Regions from separate parts of the Heyndrickxia sp. MSNUG genome, predicted to be linked through region 2. Evidence: predicted binding sites of a transcription regulator. Region 2 holds the regulator's gene; the other holds the start of a gene.
What was found. Region 2 encodes LexA, which represses DNA repair genes until DNA is damaged. Its sites were predicted from a motif close to CGAACATATGTTCG; they were not measured.
Positions count from the first base shown of each region.

Region 1 (4,435 bases), 2.3 Mb from region 2:
TTTCTTGAATATTGGAATCAAGGAATTGTCTAATGGCAAGCCTTGTTTTATTAATTTTACAGAGAAATTATTGAAGCTCGGTGTACCTTCATATTTTAACCCACTATCAATCGTGGTCGAAATTCTTGAGACAGTTGAAATAAATGAAGAAATTCTTGCGATCTGTAAGGAATTAAAGGCGCATGGGTATACAATTGCTCTCGATGATTTTTTCGTTTCACAATGGAACGATGCTACCATTGAATTACTAAGTTATGTGGACATCATCAAGATTGACTTCAGGACTACAAATCGCTCTGACAGACAGGAAATGATCAGGTTTATAAAAGGAAGGGACATCAAATTCCTGGCTGAAAAAGTGGAAACGATTTCAGAATATCATGAGGCCAAAGAAGATGGGTTTGAATATTTCCAGGGATTCTATTTCAGCAAGCCAGTGATTTTGAATAGCTACGATATACCATCTTACTATCATTCCTATTTTCAAATATTAAAAGAAATAGAATGTCCCGAACCTGATCTTGAAAAAATCAAGGATGTCATCGAAAAAGACATATCATTATCCTATAAATTGCTCAAGCTGATTAATAATCCTGTATTCCGTCCGAGAAATGAAGTTTCTTCGATTAAGCAGGCCATCATTCTGCTGGGGCTCAATGAAATCAAGAAATGGATTTATGTTTTGGCAATAAGAGGGGCAGACAAGGGCGGTGCTGACGGTGGTTCAAAGGAACGAGAAATCATCGAGCTTTCGCTGAAACGCGGGAAGCTTGGTGAATTGATCGGCAGAAAGGTTGGCAGAGAAGTCCTCTCATCAAAGTATTTCTTGCTCGGGATGTTCTCGCTCATGGATTCATTGCTGCATCACCCGATGGAAGAACTTCTTGAGGACTTGCCTTTGAGCAATGAACTGAAGGATGCCCTCTCAGGTGAAAAGAACGATGAATATATGATGCTTCAATTCTTAAAGGAGATCGAACTTGCCTTCCACGAAGGGGCGGAGCTAAAGTTTAATCCGACCTCTATGCATCTGGAAGAACTTTTCCGCCTGTATGCCGAGGCCAGTGACTGGGCAACCAAAGTCTTGAGTGAAGTTAGCGTCTAAATGGATTAGGATAGAGAGTATGCAGAGAGTCCCTAATCTTGGCATGCTCTTTTTGTTTGATTAGGAAATTATAAAATTTTTCAAGTGTGGATAACTCAAGCCAGATTTGCTTAATCCAGCTCCAGCGCCTAGCCCCTCGAGTCGCTTCGGTCCGCCCAATGAAGTCAAAGAACGACTTCACTGGTCGGCCCTCCAGCGCTTGTCGGGGCTGACCAAGGCGCTTGCGCTTTTTGTTCTTGCAGATGTTTCTTGTAACCTGCAGTCAAAACAGATATATTCATAAATAGAAGAATTTTTTGTTCGTTAAATTGTTTAAATGAGGTGTTCATTGTGGTGCTGAAATATTTATCCGCACTTATCCTTCCTGGATTAATGGTCGTTTTTTTTACCAGGGTTGCCTATAATCATTTCCTTGCGCTGGTGTTAACCGTTGCCTTGATCGCTGCTTCTGTTTATAAAGGATATACAGATTCTTTTCTGTTGATTGTCGTTGATGCTTTTTCGCTTACGTTAGGCTTTTTTTTGGCAAACCTGATGATGAAACAGAACAAAAAAAGGCAATGATTTGCCATGAAATTTTTAAAAGCATCTAGTGAGCCTGTCGAATCTTGTTCGGCAGGCTTTTTCTTATGGGAAAAGGTTTGATGGATATTCAATCAAACATTTGATTAACGATAATCCGAGCCGCTTCTCCATATTTCCGCAAAACTGAAAATAATTTTTCGAATGTTTGTTCGCTTTTTGTTGGTTTGTTTTACCTGCTTTGTGGTAGAATGAGGATATGACTTTTTGACAGCTTAGGAAAACTGATTATAGATGAAGGCTCTTTTCGAAATGGTTTGTGAACCCTGCAAGTAAAAAACAAAAAGCCGATTTTTACTAGTGAAAGCAATGAAATTTACGAAATAAGCCTAAAATGAAATAAAAATTACAGGAGGCTTTTCTGTGAAGGACCAATTTGAATTAGTCTCGAAGTATTCCCCGCAGGGAGATCAGCCTGCGGCGATTGTAGAGCTGGTACAAGGCATTCGCGATAATAAGAAGCACCAGACGCTTCTGGGGGCTACAGGTACAGGTAAGACGTTCACGATTTCAAATGTGATCAAGGAGATCAACAAGCCGACGCTTGTGATCGCCCATAACAAAACGCTGGCAGGACAGCTTTACAGTGAGTTCAAGGAGTTTTTCCCGAACAATGCTGTTGAGTACTTTGTCAGCTACTATGATTATTACCAGCCAGAGGCGTACGTGCCTCAGACCGATACATTCATTGAAAAAGATGCCAGCATCAACGATGAAATTGATAAGCTGCGCCACTCTGCGACATCTTCCTTGTTTGAAAGAAAAGATGTCATCATCATTGCCAGTGTATCCTGCATCTATGGTCTCGGTAATCCGGAAGAATACCGTGACATGGTCGTTTCGTTGAGAACAGGCATGGAAATTGAGCGAAACAAGCTATTGCACCGCCTTGTTGATATCCAGTACGAACGGAATGATATCGACTTCAAGCGTGGTACTTTTCGCGTCCGCGGTGATGTTGTGGAAATTTTCCCGGTATCACGTGATGAGCATTGCATGAGGGTTGAGTTTTTCGGTGACGAAATTGATCGAATCCGTGAGGTGGATGCACTGACTGGTGAAATCATCGGTGAACGCGATCATGTCGCGATCTTCCCGGCATCCCACTTCGTCACTCGTGAGGAAAAGTTGAGAATCGCCATTGAAAATATTGAAAAAGAACTAGAAGAGCGTCTCGAAGTACTTCGTGCCGAGGAAAAATTGCTTGAAGCCCAGAGGCTTGAGCAGCGGACGAGGTATGACCTTGAAATGATGCGTGAAATGGGCTTTTGCTCAGGGATCGAAAACTACTCGCGCCACCTGACTTTAAGGCCTGCAGGTGCAACACCATATACTTTGCTCGACTACTTCCCGGAAGATTTTTTAATTGTGATAGATGAGTCGCATGTTACATTGCCGCAAATAAGGGGAATGTTTAATGGTGACCAGGCTCGTAAGCAGGTTCTTGTGGATCACGGTTTCCGTCTGCCATCGGCAATGGATAACCGTCCGCTGACGTTCCCAGAGTTTGAAAAGCATGTTCATAATGCTGTTTTCGTCTCAGCTACACCTGGCCCATATGAATTGGAGCATACACCAGAGATGGTCCAGCAGATCATCCGTCCGACTGGCTTGCTTGACCCGACGATTGATGTAAGGCCGATCGAGGGGCAGATTGATGACTTGATTGGAGAAATCCATGAAAGATCAAAACGGAATGAACGGGTATTGATCACTACTTTAACGAAAAAAATGTCTGAGGACCTGACGGATTATCTGAAGGAAATCGGCATAAAAGTGCAATACCTGCATTCAGAGGTTAAGACACTTGAAAGAATTGAGATTATCCGCGAGCTGCGGCTTGGCAAGTATGATGTTCTGATCGGGATCAACCTATTAAGGGAAGGGATTGATATTCCTGAAGTATCGCTTGTAGCAATCCTTGATGCTGATAAGGAAGGCTTCCTTCGTTCCGAAAGGTCACTCATTCAGACGATTGGCCGTGCAGCGAGGAACGAGCACGGACATGTCATCATGTATGCAGATAAGATGACGAACTCAATGGAATTGGCTATCGGCGAAACGAAGCGACGCCGTGCAATCCAGGAAGAGTATAATACGAAGCATGGCATCACACCGCAAACGATCCAGAAGGAAATCCGCGATGTCATCCGTGCGACGATTGCAGCCGAGGACCAGGAAGATTACAACCCGGCAGAGGGTTTGAAGAAGCTGTCAAAGAAAGATCGCGAACAAGTGATTTTAAATATGGAAAAGGAAATGAAGGAAGCGGCAAAGTCTCTCAACTTCGAACGGGCGGCCGAGCTGCGTGACCTCATTCTTGAGTTAAAAGCGGAAGGATGACGATAGCATGGCTATGGATAAATTGATTGTTAAAGGCGCCAGAGCCCATAACTTGAAAAATATAGATGTCACCATTCCGAGAGATAAGCTTGTGGTGCTGACAGGACTTTCCGGTTCAGGGAAGTCCTCTCTGGCTTTCGATACCATCTATGCCGAAGGACAGCGCCGATATGTTGAGTCATTATCGGCATACGCGCGCCAATTCCTTGGCCAGATGGACAAGCCTGATGTCGATTCGATCGAGGGATTGTCACCTGCGATCTCCATCGACCAGAAAACGACAAGCCGGAATCCGCGTTCCACAGTTGGAACAGTGACGGAAATCTACGATTATTTACGATTATTATTTGCAAGGGTTGGACGTCCAGTCTGCCCGGTGCATAATATTGAAATTTCGTCCCAGAC
Region 1 covers NZ_CP150978.1:4,249,923-4,254,357, reverse strand. Annotated here, with positions in the region: gene AABM38_RS21505 (EAL and HDOD domain-containing protein) at 1-1,105, shown strand, start outside; gene AABM38_RS21500 (CsbA family protein) at 1,436-1,669, shown strand; gene uvrB (excinuclease ABC subunit UvrB) at 2,051-4,030, shown strand; gene uvrA (excinuclease ABC subunit UvrA) at 4,038-4,435, shown strand, end outside.
Region 1: a site for LexA is predicted at 1,829-1,842, ahead of uvrB (excinuclease ABC subunit UvrB). Genes of this name have one in related genera too.

Region 2 (4,435 bases):
CATATGCCTTAAAACGGTCAGCAACACTTTCAGAGAATGACTTATTTAAATCTCCGTCCAATGAAATGTCGTTCGAATCATACATAACGACCAATCTGGCTAATTTAAGGTGAGCTGCAAGAGATGCTGCTTCTGCTGATACACCTTCCATTAAGTCCCCATCGCCGCAAATGCTATATGTATAGTGGTCAACGATGTTGTAGTTGTCCTTATTGTAAACAGCTGCAAGGTGGCGTTCAGCCATTGCCATACCTACTGCCATAGCAACCCCTTGCCCTAGTGGACCTGTAGTTGCATCGACTCCTGCTGTGTGGCCAAATTCAGGGTGTCCAGGTGTTTTACTGCCCCACTGGCGGAATTGCTTAACGTCATCCATTGAAAGGTCATAACCTGCAAGGTGCAACAAGCTGTATAACAGCATTGATCCGTGTCCTGCAGATAATACAAAACGGTCACGGTTAAACCATTCAGGATTTTTAGGGTTGATGTTCATGTATCGTGTCCAAAGTGTGTATGCCATCGGAGCTGCTCCCATTGGCATGCCAGGGTGTCCGGAATTTGCCTTTTCAATTGCGTCAATCGATAAAGTACGAATTGAATCAATTGAAAGCATATCAATTTTATTAAACATTAAATACATCCTTTCTATAAGTACTGACTACAATCTTAATATTATAGCGAGAATAATTATTATACAACAAATTGTGCCTGAAGGAGACAGAAAAGGCCGTATAGTTATTTATTTTGACACAAATGCCATAAAGTATGTAACAAAACCCACGGAGTTACACTGTTTAACATACTGTTCTTACTACCTTTAAAAAAGAAAAAGGATACAAAAATATGTATCCCTTTGGATGACCTCTATTAATGAAGCTTATTTTTGTTTTGAAATTCTTTTAACTTACCAGGAGTAACATCATTCCCAGCTGGGTCAACAATAGTTACACCCTTTAATGTATTAAGCATGGAAGAACGGAAAGATTGCAGATATTCTGCACGAAGCTTCGTTTGTTCCTTTGCCTCTTCCTCAGTTAACTTTGATGCTTTTGCTTTTCGTGCCAATTCATTAATTCTGGCAATTTTATCACTAGATAGCATTGGTAAAGCTCCTTTGTAAAAAAGTTACGTTAACAGTCATGTTACTAGAAACAAGTGATTTTTACAAGGAAGGAGATTCCTCCTCGATTGACTCTATGTATTCAAGGTATCTGCGATTAACAGTTGCTTTTGAAACATTGAATCCAAAGCCTCTTAATGTTGCTGCAATCTCGGCAAAGGTAAGACCATTATTCCTGAGCTTGACAATCTCTTCGATTGGCATATCTTTCCGTTCTCTCCCAGAATGATCACCTTGATTTTTTAAGTTCCGCTGGGGCTTATATCCGTGCTCAATAGCCCGCTGCATCCCTCTTTTAATTTTTATATTGTGGATTTTTCTTTGATATTCTTCGACCATGCTCACAATTTGAAGCACCATCGAATCTGATTCTGAAAGCTGAAGCTCACCATTGTGCGAAATACTGTAAAGCTTAATTTCTTCTTTTAAAATGCAGTGTAGAATGGCGACCTTAGCATTTCCTCTGCCAAGACGGGTTTCATCCTGGATCAAAAGTGCTCCGATTGATTTATCTTTTATAAGTTCGAGAAGTTCCAATATACCTTCTCTTTCAAGATCATATCCGCTTGCCTGTTCCTTAATGATTCTTTCTACCTCGAAGCCGCAGCTGTCAGCAAGGCGGATCAGTTCCTCCTCCTGCCTCGTCAATGAGGTTTCCTGTGTTTCTTTAGTCGTACTTACGCGGCAATAAATAATTGCTTTCATGATGTCACCTTATTTCGCTTTGCTTAGTTTATCTTTCTGCTCCTGCAATCTGTGTAGGCTCTAATTGTTCAGCCATTACAGGGATCACAAGTTCATCGCCAGGATAGATTACTTCGCCTGCAATTCCATTTTTTTTCTGAACCCAGCTAACGAACTCGTTTTCTGAAAGATTATGTTCATCTGCATATGTTTCGGCAATCTCCCATAACGATTGCCCTTCTTCTATAGTAACAGTTATGTATGCATCGTCGGTATTATTTAAATGAGCTTTCGCCACAAGCGAAAAAATCAAGCTGACAGCAAGCAGGATGATGGCATATGAATAGTTTTCCCAAAGTTTTTTCATGTTCAGCACCTCTTAGCGAATGTATGTTCGTTTATTTGATTTTATTATAAAACGAACGTTTGTTTCGTGTCAACTAATTATTCGAACTTATGTTTGTATCTAAATAGAGGACATGGTATAATAAGGACAAGAAAATATACGAGGTGCGTGAATATGACGAAGTTATCGAAACGGCAACAAGACATATTTGAGTTCATTAAAGGTGAAGTCAAGAAAAAAGGATATCCACCATCCGTACGCGAAATTGGCGAAGCGGTGGGCCTTGCCTCCAGCTCCACTGTCCATGGACATTTAGCTAGACTTGAAAGCAAGGGCTTGATCAGGCGCGATCCTACAAAGCCGCGCGCAATCGAAATCCTTGAAATAGAAGATGATAGCCGTATCCCTAAATATAATGTTGTCAACGTACCGGTCGTTGGTAAAGTAACTGCGGGTATGCCGATTACGGCAATCGAAAATGTTGAAGAGTATTTCCCTCTTCCTGATCGTCTAGTACCTCATGATGAACAAGTGTTCATGCTTGAAATCATGGGAGACAGTATGATCGAAGCCGGTATCCTTGATGGCGATTATGTCATAGTTAAGCAGCAAAAAACAGCCAACAATGGGGATATCGTTGTTGCGATGACAGAAGAAGACGAAGCAACAGTTAAGCGTTTCTTCAAGGAAAAGGATTATTTCAGGCTTCAGCCAGAAAATTCATCCATGGATCCAATTATCCTCCGCAACGTTTCAATCCTGGGCAAAGTGATCGGAGTATACCGTCATATGCATTAAAAAAAGCAAGCGGCTTTCCGCTTGCTTTTTTCATGCATATGAATCTATTAAAATAGATGTTTTGCTGATAATAGAACCTTCTGATTCTCCCTTAATCCTGTCAATTGCAGGTTAGCCTCTTCATTATTCTTCTGTTTTATCCTGGTGTTTTACACCTTTACTTTTATAAGGCTTAGCACTTTTGGCTTTATTCGCGCTTGATTGCCATCTGTTCCATCCCTTTTTACCTGTACCTCGTCCTGTTCCGCCTTTACTCTTCGCTTTACTCATGTTTATCAACTCCTTCATTCTAATTCCAGTATTTATGGTGCATGTATTTATTACTATTGTCCGCTACAACGATTTTATGTCTCAAGGCCTCTTCAGGCATACTTTTTTCTTCAAATAAAAGATCTCTCCCTGTGAGAGTAGCACATTTTGAGATAAAGTAGGCAGAACCCCTAGCATCTTGTCCATGATTACATAACATATTGTATCTTCAAGGGAAGGAGTTGAAACAAATGGGATGCAACCGAAATAACAACGATGTTTCTAATGTTTTTTTCCCTAACAGGGATAGGGACCGTAACCAAGTAAGAGCAACAATTGACTTTGATGATCTTTGCCGTGCAGTGCGCCGTTGTATTATCGAGGACTTAGAAGGAATTCAGGATGATCGTGATCGTGATCGTGATGATCGTGACGATCGTGATCACCGCCGCCACAGAAGATGTGGATGCTTGTTTTAATTTAACTACACCTAATTAGCTGAAAAGAATCCCGGTGATATTCTTCTTCCGGGATTCTTTTTCATTTTGATATTTATTCGTGCCAGTTTACATTCTGAACAGGAAGAACTTTTACGATTTCATTTAAATAGGCTTCCTTTTGGTCAGCTTTTAGCCACAGATGTATAATTCCCGAATCCTGGCTGCTCCTAATCAAACGGCCCATTCCCTGCCTTAAACGCAGCAGCATATAGGGTAGATCTATCTCTGCAGATACGTTCGCTGCATGCTTCCGCTTCGCTTGGAAAACAGGGTCATGTGGAGGGAACGGCAAGGAAGAAATAATCACCTGCATTAATGATTCTCCTGGAACGTCCAAACCTTCCCACAGACTATAAGAACATAGTACTGTTGTATACTCGCTTTGGAAGGCCTTTACGGTTTCACTTATTTCTCTGTCTCCCTCAAAAAGAATGGAAAATGGCCATTGCCGTTGAGCAGACCATGACCTAAAGCGTTCCATTTCCTGAGTGGATGAAAATAACACAAGAGATTTTCCATTTTGGTCTAATAAGTCAGCGCCAATCTGCTGCCATTTATTCGTTTCATCTGTCTGAATATGTCCATCCATCTTCATCTGCGCTTCATAATCAAACGGAGAAGCCACTGTAAAGGAAGAAAACTGTTCTATACCAAGGCTTTTAGCAATATAACTAAAGTCACCAGCCTGGGATAATGTAGCTGAAGAAAAAACAAAAGGAATATTTTGCGAAAAGACTT
Region 2 covers NZ_CP150978.1:1,958,129-1,962,563, reverse strand. Annotated here, with positions in the region: gene tkt (transketolase) at 1-631, opposite strand, end outside; gene AABM38_RS09640 (DUF896 domain-containing protein) at 868-1,101, opposite strand; gene AABM38_RS09635 (YneB family resolvase-like protein) at 1,163-1,825, opposite strand; gene yneA (cell division suppressor protein YneA) at 1,854-2,171, opposite strand; gene lexA (transcriptional repressor LexA) at 2,325-2,948, shown strand; gene AABM38_RS09620 (DUF3934 family protein) at 3,072-3,218, opposite strand; gene AABM38_RS09615 (hypothetical protein) at 3,449-3,676, shown strand; gene AABM38_RS09610 (ATP-dependent DNA helicase) at 3,750-4,435, opposite strand, start outside.